DNA from 3 places in the Mesorhizobium sp. M7A.F.Ca.US.005.03.1.1 genome. Region 2 is predicted to be linked to each of the others. Evidence: predicted binding sites of a transcription regulator. Region 2 holds the regulator's gene; each other region holds the start of a gene.
What was found. Region 2 encodes PhoB, which activates phosphate uptake and scavenging genes when phosphate is short. Its sites were predicted from a motif close to TGTCATNNANCTGTCAT; they were not measured.
Positions count from the first base shown of each region.

Region 1 (5,515 bases), on a different contig from region 2:
TCATGCCGAGATCGACCATCACCTTGTAGGTTGGCAGGATGCGCACCTCGACGGGGAGCATCAGGGTGATGAAGATCAGCCAGAAGAAGGTCATGCGCAGCGGAAAGCGGAAGAACACGATCGCATAGGCAGACAGGATCGAGATGAATATCTTTCCCACCGCGATGCCGAGCGCCATGATCGTCGTGTTGAGCAGCAGCCTGCCGACGCTGACGCCGCCGATGCGGCCGACACCGCCGAACAATGCCTCGCTGTAATTGTTCCAGAACTGATCGCCGGGCAGGAGCGGCAATGGCGGCCTGAGGATCGTTTGCAGCGTCTGCGTCGAGGCAACGAACGTGTAGTAGATCGGGAAGGCGACGATCAATATGCCGAGGATCAGCATGGCGTGGGCGATGACGGTGCGGAGCGGTGACTGGCCGATCATCGCTCGCCCTCAGCCGTAATGGACTTTGCGTTCCACATAGCGGAACTGGATGGCGGTGAGCGAGATGACGATGATCATCAGGATGACCGACTGCGCCGCCGAGTCACCGAGGATCAGATTGACGAAGCCGTCATTGTAGACCTTGTAGACCAGCGTCTCAGTCGTCTTGCCCGGACCGCCCCCGGTGACGGCATGGACGATGCCGAACGTGTCGAACAGGGCATAGACGGTGTTGACGACCAGCAGGAAGAAGGTCGTCGGCGCAAGCAGCGGGAAGACGATGGTCCAGAATCGCTTGGTCTCGCCGGCGCCGTCCATGGCCGCGGCCTCGATCAAGGCTTTCGGCACCGCCTGCAGGCCGGCGACGAAGAACAGGAAATTGTAGCTGATCTGCTTCCAGGCAGCGGCGGACACCAGCAGGATCATGGCGTGGGTGCCATTGAGCAGTGGATCCCAGGCGATGCCGAAACTCCTCAGCATGTAGGCCAGCGACCCGATCGAAGGGTTGAAGAGGAACAGCCACAGCATACCGGCAATCGCCGGCGCCACCGCGTAGGGCCAGATCAAGAGCGTGCGGTAGAGACCTTTGCCGCGCACCACCTTCTCTGCCATGACCGCCAGCAGGAGCGCCACGCACATGGCGACGATAGCGGTCGCAAGGGAAAACACCACCGTGACCTTGATCGAGTTCAGGTAGGCCGGATCGGCAAGCACTTTCCTGAAATTGGCGAACCAGACGAACTTGGTCCTCAGCCCGAACGGATCCTGCCTGAGCATGGATTGGTAGAACGCCTGACCGGCCGGCCAGTAGAAAAAAACGAGCGTGATGGCCAGTTGCGGCGCCACAAGCAGGTAGGGAAGGACCTTGTTGGGGAACACGACGCGAGGGGTCACGGAGCCACTCCGAGGTGATGAGGCGGGGGGCACCATGCGGCACCCCTCTCCGCCAAGATGGCTTTGATGAGCGTTTCGGACTGGGCATCATCGACCATTGGCGAAATCGCAAGGCACGGCAAAACTCCCCTCACCGAGGGGAGATGCCCGGCGGGACAGGTAGGTGCGCCGTAGAGCAAGGACCTGCGCTCGCTCTAATTCCCCAGCGCTTCCTTGATCGCGGCATTGCCACGCGTAACCGCATTGTCGAGCGCCTGCTGCGCGGTCTGCTGGCCGGCGAGCATCTTCTCGAACTCCTCGTTCTGGATATCGCGCACCTGCGGCAGATTCGGCAGACGTACGCCCTTGGAATTGTCGGTCGGCGTCTTACCCGTCATCTGCAGGATCGGGGTCTCGCGGCCGACATTCTTGTCATAGAAACCGGACTTCTTGGTCGCTTCATAAGCCGCCAGCGTTACCGGCAGATAACCCGACTTCTGGTGCAGGTATTCTTGCACCTCGGTCTTCGACAGGTAGGCGAAGAAGGCCGCGACGCCCTTGTATTCCTCATCGGATTTGTCCGCGAAAACCCACAAGCTGGCGCCACCCGGCGTCGTGTTCTGCGGCGCACCCTTGGCGTCGCTGTCATACGGCAATTGGCCAATGCCGTAATTCATGCCGGACTTGACGATATCGCCAAGCCCGCCGGACGATTCGGTCATGATCCCGCATTCGCCCGCAAGGAAGATCTGCTTGGCTTCGGAGGTGCGGCCGCCATATTTGAAGGTGCCGTCCTTGGCGAGGTCCGCCAGCGCCTGGAAATGGTTGACGAAAATCGGCGCGTTGATCTTGAGCTCGACATCGCCGCCGGCCAGACCGTTCTGCTGGGTGGCCCATGACACGTCATTCCAGGCCGCGAAATTCTCCAGATGTATCCAGGTCAGCCAGGTCGAGGTGTAGCCGCAGGCGGCCGCGCCGCTCGCCTTGATCTTCTTGGCGTCTTCCCACACTTCATTCCAGGTCTTGGGTGGGCTATCGACGTCGAGACCAGCCTTCTTGAAGATATCCTTGTTGTAATAAAGGATCGGCGAGGAGGAGTTGTAGGGGAAGGAGAGCATGGTGCCGTCCGGCTTCGAATAATAGCCGACTATGCCTGGCAGATACTGGCTCTTGTCGAAGGTCATTCCAGCGCTGGTCAACACATCGGCTGCGGGCTTGATGGCACCTTCGGCCGCCATCATCACGCCGGTGCCGACGTCGAACACCTGGATGATGTCTGGCGCCTGGCCCGCGCGGTAGGCGGCAATGCCGGCATTCAGCGTCTCGGGATACGTGCCTTTGAACACCGGAACGAGCTCATAGTCGCTCTGGCTGGCATTGAAATCTTTGGAGATCTTGTCGACGACTTCGGCATTGGCGCCAGTCATGGCGTGCCACCAACTGATCTGCGTGACGGCAAAAGCGGAGGTTGAGGAAAGCATCATAAAGGTAGCGGCAACACCGGCCGCGAAGCCGAAGGACTTCATGTTTCATCTCCCGTTTGTCATTGGCGAAAGGGGGCACTCCCGCGAAGGCAATATGTGTCGCTCATGACAATCAGACAACGGTTTTGTTGCAGATCGACGAACTTCACCCTTTACCTGACGCAACGCTCGCCTCCGCTTGGAGGCATGGAGAGCGATACGGTTAGCCGGCTTAGCGCGACGACAAGCGCGCCAGGAAGCACCGTCGGGACTGTCAAGCTGGCTTTCGGCGTGTCAGCCCTGATTGCAGCCGCAGCAACCCGAAGAGACACGCCAAGGTTGCAGCCGACTTTATCGATCCCTCAACGGCAACGCGCTACTCGATACTGCTGCCCTGTTTATTTCCAAAGCTCAGGTGAAATAAATGCTGACGGTCTACAATTGTATCGTCAACGAACACGATCTGAGACTGGTCGCACTCGCCGCGCTGATCTGCGGAATTTCCTGCTTCTCTGCTGTCAACCTGCTTCAGCACATAAGCCGTTCCACAGATCGGAACCGGCTTGCCTGGCTGATGATCGCGGCCACTTCGACCGGCTTTGGCATCTGGGCAACGCACTTCATCGCCATGCTCGCATTCACACCGGGCATACCCAGTGCTTATGATCCGGCACTCTCCGTGCTTTCGCTCGCTGCTTCGGTCACTTTGACGGCAGCCGGCATGTGGATCGCCACCTTGCGGGATGAGTTCGACTATCATCTCGTCGGCGGCGCCGTGCTGGGCGGCGGTATCGCAGCCATGCACTACATCGGCATGGCGGCGTTCGAGGTTCAGGGCCGTATCGAGTGGAACCTGTTGCTTGTCGCCGTTTCCCTGCTGGCCGGCGTAACGCTCGCGGCGCTGGCGCTGCGTGTCGTGCAGCGCCGCCCCTCCTTGAAGGCGACATCCGGCGGCGCGGTGCTGCTGACGCTGGCGATCTGCACTCTGCATTTCATCGGTATGGGTGCCGTCTCCATCTTCCCCGATCCCTCGATCGTCATATCCGAATACACGATCGAGCCGACCTCGCAGGCTTTCGCCGCCGCCGCCGCCACACTGGTGATCCTGGTTCTGTCGGCATCGGCGCTGTGGATCGATTTGCGCTTCCGTCGCCAGAAGCTCGAGGTCGACCGCATGCACGGCCTGGCCAATGCCGCCGTGGAGGGGCTGATCGTCTGCGACGGCAACCGCATCATCAGTGCCAATGACAGCATTGCGGCACTGACGGGCATCGCAACAGCGACGCTGAACGGAATGCAGCTTGGCGATCTCTTCGGATCCGATATGTCGGGCTTCGGCGAACAGCCGCAGGAGGCCGAATTGAGCGGTCGCGATGGCACGAGCATTCCTGTCGAGCTGATCGCCAGGAGCATCGACTACTGTGGCAAACCGCACAACGTGGTCGCGGTCCGCGATATTCGCGAGCGCAAGAAGGCGGAACAGGAGATCCTGCGGCTTGCCCATTTCGATCCCTTGACCGGACTGGCCAATCGCCGCAGCTTTTCCGGCCGGCTGGAGACGGAAATCGCTGCGATGGGCCGGACCAGGAAAGGCGGCCAGCTTGCGCTTCTGCTGCTTGATCTCGACCGGTTCAAGGAGGTCAACGACCTGTATGGGCACGGCGCGGGCGACGCCATGCTGCAGAAGGTTGCGCAGTGCGCGACCGGTATCCTTCGTCCAGGGCAGATGGTGGCGCGGCTGGGCGGCGATGAGTTCGCCATCATCGCGCCGAACCTGGCCGACCCGTTGGAGGCGGGCCGTATCGCCAACGCGGTGCTGACCGCCATGCGCGAGGAAAACCGGCTCTCGGTCGGCGGCGGCCTTGTGTCGGCAAGCATCGGCATTGCGGTGTATCCGTCGGATGCCGAAAACCAGGCCAGCCTGATAAGCCACGCCGATACGGCACTCTACCGGGCCAAGACCGAAGGCAAGGACACTTACCGTTATTTCGAAGCATCGATGGGGGCCGAGGCCCGCGACAAGCGCGTCATGGAGCACGAACTGCGCCAGGCGGTCGCACGCCAGGAGTTCTATCTCGTCTACCAGCCGCAGAAAGAGATCAGCAGCGGAAAGATGGTCGGCTTCGAAGCGTTGGTCCGCTGGCGGCATCCGACGCGCGGCGACGTGTCGCCGGCCATATTCATCCCGGTGGCCGAAGACAGCGGCGCCATTGGCCAGATTGGCGAATGGGTGCTGACGGCTGCCTGCGAGGAAGCCGCCCGCTGGGAAAATCCGCTGACAGTGGCCGTCAACGTTTCGGCGGTGCAGCTCCACAACACGAATTTCAGCCGCAAGGTCCACGAAACATTGCTGAATTCCGGCCTGGCGCCCGGCAGGCTCGAGCTTGAGATCACCGAGACGGCGCTTGTCAAGGACATGCCGCGGGCGCTGGCCACCTTGCGGCAGGTCAAGGCGCTGGGCGTGCGCGTGGCCATGGACGATTTTGGAACCGGCTATTCCTCGCTCTCCAACCTCCGCGCCTTCCCCTTCGACAAGATCAAGATCGATGGCTCCTTCATCAAGTCGGTCGACAAGAACGGCCAGGTCGCGGCGATCGTGCGCGCCGTCCTGGGACTTGGACGCGGTCTCGGCCTGCCGGTTCTGGCGGAGGGGGTCGAGACGCTCGGCGAACTGAAATTCCTGGACGCCGAAGCCTGCGAGATCGGCCAGGGCTATTATATCGGCAGGCCAGCTCTCATCGAAGAATTCGGC
Region 1 covers NZ_RZRO01000017.1:33,458-38,972, reverse strand. Annotated here, with positions in the region: gene ugpE (sn-glycerol-3-phosphate ABC transporter permease UgpE) at 1-427, opposite strand, end outside; gene ugpA (sn-glycerol-3-phosphate ABC transporter permease UgpA) at 437-1,357, opposite strand; gene ugpB (sn-glycerol-3-phosphate ABC transporter substrate-binding protein UgpB) at 1,516-2,826, opposite strand; gene EN990_RS10530 (EAL domain-containing protein) at 3,188-5,515, shown strand, end outside.
Region 1: a site for PhoB is predicted at 2,890-2,906, ahead of ugpB (sn-glycerol-3-phosphate ABC transporter substrate-binding protein UgpB). Genes of this name have one in related genera too.

Region 2 (5,515 bases):
GCCGAGTTCCGACGCGCGCGCCGTATCGGCCTGCGGGTTGGACGTCGTGTCGGTCATGATTTCCTCCCACCGGCTGGCCGTCTGACGCGCATGCCGGAGCCCAGCCTAGAAGCTATCCGCATGATGCGGAAACACAATTCTTTGAGAAAACGCCGCGGCTTTTGGGCCGCGGCGTTCAGATATTTCGAAGTGGTCCGGATCAGTTACAGGCCGCGACGGTGCCGGCAGCGACACCCGCGCAGACTTCGTCCTTCTTGATCCAGCCAGCGTCGATGACGACGTTGAGATTGTCCTTGGTGATGGCAACCGGAGTCAGGAACAGCGACTTGACGGTGTTGCCGCCCGGCGTCGTGAAGTCCTTGGCGCCGGCGATGTCGCTCGTCTTCTTGCCGTCGGCCAGTTGCGAGGCGATCTCGGCGGCATTCTTGCCGAGCTCGCGCGCGTCCTTCCACACCGACACGGTTTGCGTGCCCAGGGCGATGCGGTTCAGCGCGGCGTGGTCGCCGTCCTGCCCCGAGACCGGCACGGTGCCGGCCAAGCCTTGAGCCGTCAGCGCCGCGACGACGCCACCGGCAGTGCCGTCATTGGCCGCGACCACCGCGTCGACCTTGTTGTCGTTGGCGGTCAGGAACTGTTCCATGTTCTTCTGGGCGTTGGCGGGCAGCCAGCCATCCGTGTAGGCTTCGCCGACATTCTTGATCTTGCCGCTGTCAATGGCTTCCTTGAGCACTTCCATCGAGCCCGAGAACAGGAAGTCGGCATTGGGATCGGCACCGGAGCCCTTGATGAAGACGTAGTTGCCTTCCGGCTTGACCTTGAACACTTCGCGGGCCTGCATGCGGCCGACTTCCTTGTTGTCGAAGGTCAGATAGAAAACGTCCTTGTTCTCGATCAACCGGTCATAGCCGACGACCGGAATGCCTTCGTCCAGCGCCTTCTGCACGGCCGGGCCGATGGCCGAAGCATCCTGCGCCAGGATGATCAGGGAATTGGCGCCCTGCGAGATCAGGCTTTCGACGTCGGTAAGCTGCTTGCCGGGATTGGACTGCGCATCGGCGGAGATGTACTTGTCGCCGGCGGCCTCGATCGCCGTCTTCATGGCGGCCTCGTCGGTCTTCCAGCGTTCCTCCTGGAAATTGGACCACGAAACGCCGACGACCTTGTCCTTCGCCTGCGCGACAGACGCGAGCGTCAGCGACATGGCGGCACCCGCCAGGATGGCGGCTGTGAATCTTTTCATATTATCCTCCCTGCGCCGCGTATGGCGCGACCAAACTGGCCCGAGGGCCGGCACAGAGGCCCTATTTTTTCGAGCCTCGAAAAAATACTGGGCCAACGCCCGAACGCTGTCAACATCGATTCTGATGGATTTTGATGTCGTCTCGAATTTTTTTCGGGCCTCGGAATAAATAAATGACACGGCGCGCGGCTTCTGCCAGTATTTGACCGCGTCACCGACAGCGTTCCAGGGCAGGAAGAACCGCGGCGACCGGGAGGATATGAAAGAGCATGTCGGTCGGAATCCGCCACGACGATTTGCGCCGCCGCAACCGCGCGATGGTGATCGCCGCGGTGCGCCGCGCCGGACAGCCGTCGCGCACCGAGATCGCCGCAACCACAAGCCTCAGCCATTCGACGATCTCGGCGATCTCATCCGACCTGATCGTCGAAGGCATCCTGACCGAAAGCAAGCCGAGCGAGGCCGGCTCGCTCAAACGCGGCCGTCCGCAGGTCGGCCTCAGCCTCAATCCGGAAGCGGCCGCGGTAATGACCGTGGTGCTGTCGCTGAACTTCCTCTCGGTCGCCGTCATCGACTATGCCGGCCAGGTAATATCCGAGGAACAGCGTCGGCTCGACACGCTGACGATGTCGCGCGACTCGCTGATCGGTGAGTGCACGGCAATCGTGCGGCGCCGCCTGGAAGATCCCGACCTGGACGTGCGCAGCATCGCTCGTATCGCGCTGGCCGTCCAGGGCATCACCGACACCCGTGCCCGCGCCATGCTGTGGTCGCCGATCACGCCGCACACCGACATCGCCTTCGCCGACATATTCGAAGAGGAGTTCGGCGTCCCCGCCATTATGGAGAACGACTGCAACATGATGGCGGTGGCGCTGCGCTGGCGCGATCCCGATCGTTACCGCGACGATTTCATCGCTATCCTTTTGTCGCACGGCATCGGCATGGGGCTGGTGCTGAAGGGCGAATTGTTCACCGGCACCCATTCCTCGGGCGGCGAATTCGGCCACATGATTCATCGGCCGAACGGGGCGCTGTGTCGCTGCGGACGGCGCGGCTGCGTCGAAGCCTATGCCGGCAATTATGCCATCTGGCGCAACGCGCGGCAGATGGGCGAGGATGCAGAACCCGTCGCCGATGTCAGCGACGCCGACATGCGCGCCCTGGCTGCCGCCGCCCGCGAGAGGGACGGACCGGAGCGGGAAGCCTACCGCAAGGCTGGCGAAGCGCTCGGCTACGGCCTCGGCAGCCTGTTCGCGCTGATCGATCCGGCCCCCGTCGCCATGGTCGGCGTCAGCGCCGCCGCCTTCGACCTGATCGAGCCGGCATTGCGGCAAGCGATTGCCCAGACCGCCGGCGGCCAGCATTCCAAGTCGATTTCCTTCGACACCGAGCCGAACGAACTGCCGCTGATCCGCGAAGGCTGCGCCATGCGGGCGCTGATCTTCGTCGATCAGGAGATTTTTGCGCCGGGCGTGCAGGCGAGATCCGGTCTCGGCGGCAAGAACGTGGCGTGAGTTCAAACGAGGGAGTTCAGTCCTCGCGAATGGCGTAACCCGCCCCACGGATGGTGCGGATGACATCGGGCATACGGCCGTTGTTGACCGCCTTGCGCAGCCGGCCGACATGCACATCGACCGTGCGTTCGTCGATGTAGATCGTCTCGCCCCAGACATTGTCGAGCAGTTGGCTGCGCGAGAACACGCGGCCTGGATGGCGCATCATGAATTCAAGCAGGCGGAATTCCGTCGGCCCGAGCCGGATTTCGCTCTTCTTGCGATAGACACGGTGCGATTCGCGATCGAGCACGATATCGCCGACCTTGAGCACGCTGGACAGCACTTCCGGCTTGGCCCGGCGCAGCAGCGCCTTGACCCTGGCCATGAACTCCGGCGTCGAGAAAGGCTTGACCAGATAGTCGTCGGCACCGGTCGAGAGGCCGCGCACGCGGTCGCTTTCCTCGCCTCGCGCGGTCAGCATGATGATCGGCAGCCGCTCGGTCTCGGGACGCATCCTTAGCCGGCGGCAGAGTTCGATACCGGAAACCGCAGGCACCATCCAGTCGAGCACCAGAAGGTCTGGAACGTTCTCCTGCAGCCGGATTTCGGCCTCGTCGCCGCGCGTCACCACCTCGACCTGGTAACCTTCGGATTCGAGATTGTAGCGGAGCAGCACGCCTAGCGGCTCCTCATCCTCCACCACCATGATGCGTGGCGCGATCATCGGCTGGTCACCCCTGTCATGCCGCTGGCGCGGACATTGCCGTCTCGTCCTGCTTCGGACGATTGGCTGGCAACTGCGTGCCGGTCAAAACATAATAGGCATTTTCGGCGATGTTGGTCACGTGGTCGCCGATCCGCTCGAGGTTCTTGGCGCAAAACAACAGGTGCGTGCACGCCGTGATGTTGCGCGGATCTTCCATCATGTAGGTCAGCAGTTCGCGGAACACCGATGTGTATTTGACGTCGATGCGTTCATCATTGTTTCTGAGCGTGGCAAGCGCTGCCGCGTCAGCGGCGGCATACTCGTCGACGACCCCCTGCACCTGGATCAGCACCAGCTGCGCCATCGCGTCGATCGAATGCGAAAGGTCGTGCGGCGTGACGCTCAGCCCGACAGTGCCGACGCGCTTGGCGATGTTCTTGGCAAGGTCACCGATGCGCTCGAGGTCGCCGGCCATGCGGATCGAACCGACTACCGCACGCAGATCGTTGGCCATTGGCTGGCGCTTGGCGATCAGCGTGATAGCACGATCGTCCAGCTCGCGCTGGCGTGCATCCATGATGGCGTCGTCGGAAACCACCCGCTGCGCCAGCGCATTGTCCGAATTGAGCAAAGCCCTGGTCGAGCCACCGACCATCGAGCGGGCGAGATCGCCCATGTCGCGGATCAGCTGGCTGATCTGCTCCAGATCCTCATCGAAAGATGCGACGGTATGTTCACCCATGATCTTCGTCCCTCATATGCCAGAGATCAGCCGAACCGGCCGGTGATGTAGTCCTGGGTGCGTTTGTCGTCGGGGGTGGTGAACATCTTGTCGGTGGCGCCCTCCTCGACCAGATAGCCAAGATGAAACATCGCGGTGCGCTGCGACACGCGCGCTGCCTGCTGCATCGAATGGGTGACGATGACGATCGTATAGTTCTGACGCAGTTCGTCGATAAGTTCCTCGACGCGAGCGGTGGCGATCGGGTCGAGCGCCGAACACGGTTCGTCCATCAGGATCACCTCGGGTGACACGGCGATGGCGCGTGCAATGCACAGGCGCTGCTGCTGGCCACCGGAAAGACCCGTGCCAGGTTCCTGCAAACGGTCCTTGACCTCGTTCCAGATCGCCGCCTTCTTCAGGCTGGACTCGACGATCTGATCCATGTCGGCCTTGCGCTTGGCCAATCCGTGGATGCGCGGACCATAGGCGACGTTCTCGTAGATCGACTTTGGGAACGGATTGGGTTTCTGGAACACCATGCCGACGCGCGCCCTGAGTTCGACGACATCGATGTTCTTGTCGTAGATGTCCTCTTCGTCGAGCGTGATCTTGCCGGTTACCCGTGCTGAATCGATGGTGTCGTTCATGCGGTTGAGGCAGCGCAGGAAGGTGGACTTGCCGCAGCCGGAGGGGCCGATCAGCGCCGTCACCTGGTTCAGGCGGACGTCGAGATCGACGTCGAACAGCGCCTGCTTCTCGCCGTAGAACACGCCGACCTTGTCGCCGCGCATTTTTATCACTTCGTTCGACTTCATCTTGTCGCCCACTGCGTTTTCAAGGGACTGTTCGGTCATGATGTTCATACCAAAATGCCTTTTTTCTACCAGCGCCGCTCGAACCGACGCCGAAGCACGATCGCGGTGATGTTCATGGCCATGAGGAAGACGAGCAGGATGATGATGGCGCCGGACATACGCTCGACGAAGGCGCGTTCGGCCTCGTTCGCCCACATATAGATCTGCACCGGCAGCGCGGTGGCCGGATCGAAAGGCGTCGTCGGTGGATCGGCGACGAAGGCGACCATGCCGATCAACAGCAGCGGCGCGGTTTCGCCGAGCGCGCGCGCAAGACCGATGATGGTGCCGGTGAGGATGCCGGGCGCGGCAAGCGGCAGGATGTGCTGGAACACCATCTGCATCTTGGAGGCGCCAAGACCGAGAGCTGCCGAGCGGATCGACGGCGGCACCGCAGCAAGCGCGGCGCGCGTCGCGATGATGATCGTCGGCAGCGTCATCAGCGTCAGCACCAGGCCGCCAACGAAAGCGGCGGAGCGCGGCATGCCCAGG
Region 2 covers NZ_RZRO01000049.1:262-5,776, reverse strand. Annotated here, with positions in the region: gene EN990_RS20100 (sugar ABC transporter permease) at 1-57, opposite strand, end outside; gene xylF (D-xylose ABC transporter substrate-binding protein) at 200-1,240, opposite strand; gene EN990_RS20090 (ROK family protein) at 1,510-2,757, shown strand; gene phoB (phosphate regulon transcriptional regulator PhoB) at 2,774-3,463, opposite strand; gene phoU (phosphate signaling complex protein PhoU) at 3,480-4,187, opposite strand; gene pstB (phosphate ABC transporter ATP-binding protein PstB) at 4,214-5,032, opposite strand; partial or broken gene pstA (phosphate ABC transporter permease PstA) at 5,050-5,515, opposite strand, start outside.

Region 3 (5,515 bases), on a different contig from region 2:
GAAGAAGTCGGCGAGCTTGGCGGTCATTTCACTGCCGAGCGCGGTGCGCACGACCAGCGGGCCGTTCGGGATCAGACCCGAGCGCCAGACCTCGACGAAGTCGTTGGGGTCGACGGCGCCCTTGGCGACTTCCTTGTGAAAGGTGCCCGAGGTGTAGCCGTCCTTGAAGTCGCCGATGCCGGAAGAATCGTCCACCGCCACGTCGACCTTGCCGTCACGCACGGCCAGAACGTTGTTCTCGTGGCCGCCGTTGAACTGGGTCGAGGCGAAGAATTTTTCGTTCGAAGCGCCGGTATCCTTCGGGATCTGGGTCAGCGGGATCAGGTAGCCGGAGGTCGAATCCGGATCGGCGTAGCCGAGCTTCTTACCCTTGGCCGACTTGATGTCGGTAATGCCGGAGGATTTCAGCGCCAGGCCGATCGAATAATAGCCGGTGGCGCCGTCGGTCTGCTGGGTGGTGAGGATCGGGGTGACCGCCTTCGGGTCCTTGAGAGCGACGCTGGCGTAGCCGGAAGCGCCGAGTTCGGCGAAGTCGAGCGTGCCGCCGAGCAGGCCCTGGATGACGCCGTCATAGTCGGCGGCGGGGAACAGCGAGACCTTTTCGAAGCCGAATTCGGCCTTCAGATGGTCGGCGAGGCACTGGTAGTTGCGCAGCCGGTCGGATTCGTTTTCGCCGCCGAGAATGCCGACGCGAAATTCCTTCATGTCGGCGGCATGGGCCATGCTGGTCGCCATGGCGAGCACCGAAACGGCGCCAAAGACCATCTTCCTGAACATTGGATATTTCTCCTGTAGGTTCCGGCCCCGCGCCGGCAGCGTTATCGATTTTGACAGGTGCCCTTGACGTGGGCTGGCGATCCCAACCGCTCTCAATATCCCGGGAATGCGGGCTCGAGCGGTCCGGCGGATGCGGCGATCTTTCGGCTGAAGGCAACGCTGGTCGAGGTGATGGCCTCGGAGATTTCCTGGCCATTGCTGTCGGCGCCGTAGACGAGGCGCACCGCCTCGCGGTTGAGCTCTTCCGGCGGGCCGTCGAAGACGACCTTGCCGGCAGCCATGCCGATGATGCGGTTGCAGTAGGTCCGGGCGGTGTCCAGCGTGTGCAGATTGGTGACGACGGTGATGCCTTCGCGCAAATTGATGTCCTGCAGCGAATCCATCACCACCTTGGCGTTGAGCGGGTCGAGCGAGGCGATCGGCTCGTCGGCGAGGATCACTCTGGGCTGCTGCATCATGGCGCGAGCGATGGCGACGCGCTGCTGCTGGCCGCCCGACAAGGTGCCGGCGGGCTGCAGGGCGGTGCGGGCGATGTCGAGCCGCTCGAGTGCCGCGACCGCCTCGGCGCATTCGGCGCGGGAGAACATGCCGAACAGGTTGGTGATGGTCGAGCGGTGGTTCAGCTTGCCGAGCAGCACATTGGTCAGCACGTCGAGGCGCGGCACCAGGTTGAACTGCTGGAAGATCATGGCGCAGTCACGCTGCCAGCGCCGCAGCGGCGAACCGCTCAGTTTCGAGACCTCGGCGCCGTCAAAAAAAATCGACCCCTGGCTGGGATCGATGAGACGGTTGATCATGCGAAGAAGGGTCGATTTTCCGGCGCCCGAACGGCCGATGACGCCAACCATCTGACCCTGCGGGATCGCGATGTTGATGTCGCTGACGGCAGTGTTCTTGCCAAATCGTCGGGTGACACCGCGGATTTCGAGCGTGGCGGAATTTGCTGGCATGGCGGCAGGTTCCAGTCCGGACCATTGATCGTCAGGCATTCGCCTAGCGCAGCCACATGAACCTGCCGTGTCGCGTTGATGTCAGTTTTGTTACGCTCCACAGGCCGGAGTCTGCGGCCGGCCCAGGATCAGCAGTCGAAGGTGATGTGGAATGCAGGCCTGGCGAGCTGGCGCCGGTGGCCAGACGGCACCACTTGATGCGCATATACTCGCCCGTCGCGCGCCGGCGATGGCGAGGCCGTCCTTCAGGCGTTCCAGACAAGGGCCGTCATGGCGTCGATGCCGGTGTCGAGAGGCACGTCATGCGGATAGCAGGGGCGGGGGCGGTTTGCCCCCGCTGCCCAGCGTCAGTGACAGCCCGTTCCTGGCGTCGCTATCCGCCATATTTCTCCAAGAACGCCTCGGCCTCGAGCTCCCGGAAGTCATCCAACGCGGCCCGCAGCCTTGCATGGTCCCAGTCCCACCAGGCCAGCGCCTGGTAGCGTTCGGCCGTGCGGCGATCGAAGCGCTCGCGGATCGGCTTTGCCGGCACGCCGGCGACGATCCTATAGGGCGCTACATCTTTCGAGACGACAGCGCCGGCGCCGACCGCGGCGCCATCGCCGATGGTGACGCCGGGCAGGATGGTCGAGCCGTGACCGAGCCAGGTGTCGTGGCCGATGGTGACCCGCTTGGCGCGGCGCTGGGCGAAGAATTCGCTCTCGTGCTCGGCATCGTCCCAGTAATCGGAGGCGCGATAGGTGAAATGGTGCAGCGTCGGCCGCCAGGTCGGGTGGTTGGTGGCGTTGATGCGCACGCTGGCCGCGATGTTGGCGAACTTGCCGATCGTCGCGCACCAGACGGCGCAGTCCTGCATCATGTAGGAATAGTCGCCGAGTTCGCTTTCCGAGACCCGGCTGCGGTCGGCGATCTCGGTCCAACGGCCGAGCGTCGAGTTCTGCACCTCCGCCGTCGGATGGATCAACGGCGTCTCGGATAATTTCCTGGTCATGCGGCGATTTTTCCGGGCGCGAAAGCGGTGACGTCGATGATGCGGTCGGCAACCGCCTCGCGCACGTCGTGGTCGTGGAAGATGCCGAGCAGGGCGACATCAGCCGCCTTCTTGGCGGCGATGAGTTCGATCACGACATCGCGGTTCCTGGCATCGAGCGAGGCTGTCGGCTCGTCGAGCAGCAGGATCGGATGCTCGGTGATGAAGCCGCGCGCGATGTTAACGCGCTGCTGCTCGCCGCCGGAGAAGGTCGCAGGCGGCAAGGCCCAGAGTTTCTCCGGCAGGTTGAGCTGCGCCAGCAAGGCGCGCGCCTTGCCGCGGGCAATCTCGCGATCCTCGCCGCGCTCGACCAGCGGTTCGGCGACGACGTCGAGCGCCGAGACGCGCGGCACGGTGCGCAGGAACTGGCTGACATAGCCGATCGTTTGCCGGCGTATGGCCAGCACGGTGCGCGGGCTGGCGGTGGCGAGGTCGATCAGCCCATCACCATGCGTGACGATGATCTGGCCTTCGTCGACGGCGTAGTTGCCGTAGAGCATCTTCAGGATCGAGCTCTTGCCGGCACCGGAAGGACCGCCGAGCACGGTGCATTCGCCAGCCCTGATCGAGAACGAGACACCGGCGACAACAGGCAGTTTGATGCCGTCGCGCAGGTGCATGGTGAAACTCTTGGCGACATCGGAGACAACGAGGGGGGTTGCCATCAGAAGGGCCTCCAATTGTCGTTCGTTTGCGGGCCAACGCCCGCCTCTGCCTTGCCAGGCATCTCCCCCTCAAGGGGGGAGATCGGCAGCTTTCTCGTTGCGCTTGTTCTGCAACATTGGAGAGTGGCGAAACCGAGGACGATAGCCAATCTCCCCCCTTGAGGGGGAGATGGCCGGCAGGCCAGAGGGGGGTGCCTTGGCGCCATCGTCAAACCTGCAAAATCGAGGAAACAAGCAATTGCGTGTAGGGCGCGCGGGGATCGTCGAGCACGCGGTCGGTGAGGCCGCTTTCGACGACGCGGCCGTCCTTCATCACCATCATGCGCTGCGACAAGAGCCGCGCCACGGCAAGGTCGTGGGTGACGACGATGGCCGCCAGACCGAGATCGGTGACCAGACCACGCAGCAGGTCGAGCAGGCGGGCTTGCACCGAGACATCGAGGCCGCCTGTTGGCTCATCCATGAACACCAGCCGCGGCCCGGTGACGAGGTTGCGGGCAATCTGCAGGCGCTGGCGCATGCCGCCGGAAAAGGCCCGGGGCTCGTCGTCGATGCGGTCCTCGTCGATCTCGACACGCGACAGCCAGTCGACGGCGGTGGCGCGGATCCTGCCGTAGTGACGGTCGCCGACCGCCATCAGCCGCTCACCGACATTGGCGCCCGCCGACACCGTCATGCGCAGACCGTCGGCGGGGTTCTGATGGACAAATCCCCAGTCGGTGCGCATCAGGAAGCGGCGCTCGGCCTCGCTCATGCGGTAGAGCTCGCGGAACTGGCCGTCGCGCATGCGGTAGCTGGCGGAGCCGGAGCTCGGCAGCAGCCGCGTTGACAGGCAGTTGAGCAGCGTCGTCTTGCCGGAGCCGGATTCGCCGACGACAGCCAGGACTTCGCCCGGCCACAGGTCGAAGGAGACGTTGTCGCAGCCGACGCGCGAACCGTAGAATTTAGAAAGTGCTGCGACACGCAGCAGCGGTTCGTCGGTCATTGCGCCGGCTCCCTTGTTCCCGAGGCAAGATGGTTTTCCGGGGCAAGATGGCCGCGATAGCCGTCCGCTCGCCGCTTCTCGCAATGGTCCGTGTCGGAGCAGACGAACATGTGGCCGCCATGGTCGTCGAGGATGACTTCGTCGAGATAGACGTTCTCGGCCGCGCACAGCGCGCAGGGCTGGTCGAAGGTCTGGACCTCGAACGGATGATCCTCGAAGTCGAGGCTGACCACTTCGGTGAAAGGCGGCACCGCGTAGATGCGCTTTTCGCGGCCGGCGCCAAACAGCTGCAGGGCCGGCGAGCGGTGCATCTTGGGATTGTCGAATTTCGGCGTCGGCGAGGGGTCCATCACATAGCGGCCCTCGACCTTGACCGGATAGGCATAGGTGGTGGCGATGCGGCCGTGCTTGGCGATGTCCTCGTAGAGCTTGACGTGCATGAGGCCATATTCCTCCAGCGCGTGCATTTTGCGCGTTTCGGTCTCGCGCGGCTCGAGGAAGCGCAGGGGTTCGGGGATCGGCACCTGGTAGACCAGCACCTGGGCCGCCGTCAGCGGATGCTCGGGAATGCGGTGACGGGTCTGGATGATGGTGGCGCTGGCAGTGTCGGTCGTCACCGCGACATTGGCGACTTTCTTGAAGAAGGCGCGGATCGACACCGCATTGGTGGTGTCGTCGGCGCCCTGGTCGATGACCTTCAGCACATCGTCCGGGCCGATGATCGAAGCGGTGACCTGGACACCGCCGGTGCCCCAGCCGTAGGGCATCGGCATTTCGCGCGAAGCGAACGGCACCTGGTAGCCGGGAATGGCGATGCCCTTGAGGATCGCCCGGCGGATCATCCTTTTGGTCTGCTCGTCGAGATAGGCGAAGTTGTAGGTGGCGATGTCGGTCATGGCGATCACATCCACATTGTGCTATCGAATTGGCGTCCAGGACGCGGATACAGGGGCGAATTCAGATAAACTCGACCGGATGGATGCATCTCGGAATTCTGTTGGTGGTGTTCGCCGGCGTCGTTCTCTTCTTCCTTCGGCGCATGATTTTGCCCGGCCCCAAAGAAGGCTCTCAAGGTGAGTCCGTGGGCGTCGGGAATGGTGATTACTCC
Region 3 covers NZ_RZRO01000093.1:3,534-9,048, forward strand. Annotated here, with positions in the region: gene phnD (phosphonate ABC transporter substrate-binding protein) at 1-777, opposite strand, end outside; gene phnC (phosphonate ABC transporter ATP-binding protein) at 870-1,727, opposite strand; gene EN990_RS27960 (DapH/DapD/GlmU-related protein) at 2,101-2,718, opposite strand; gene phnL (phosphonate C-P lyase system protein PhnL) at 2,715-3,422, opposite strand; gene phnK (phosphonate C-P lyase system protein PhnK) at 3,631-4,407, opposite strand; gene EN990_RS27980 (alpha-D-ribose 1-methylphosphonate 5-phosphate C-P-lyase PhnJ) at 4,404-5,303, opposite strand; gene EN990_RS27985 (hypothetical protein) at 5,309-5,515, opposite strand, start outside.
Region 3: a site for PhoB is predicted at 1,806-1,822, ahead of phnC (phosphonate ABC transporter ATP-binding protein). Genes of this name have one in related genera too.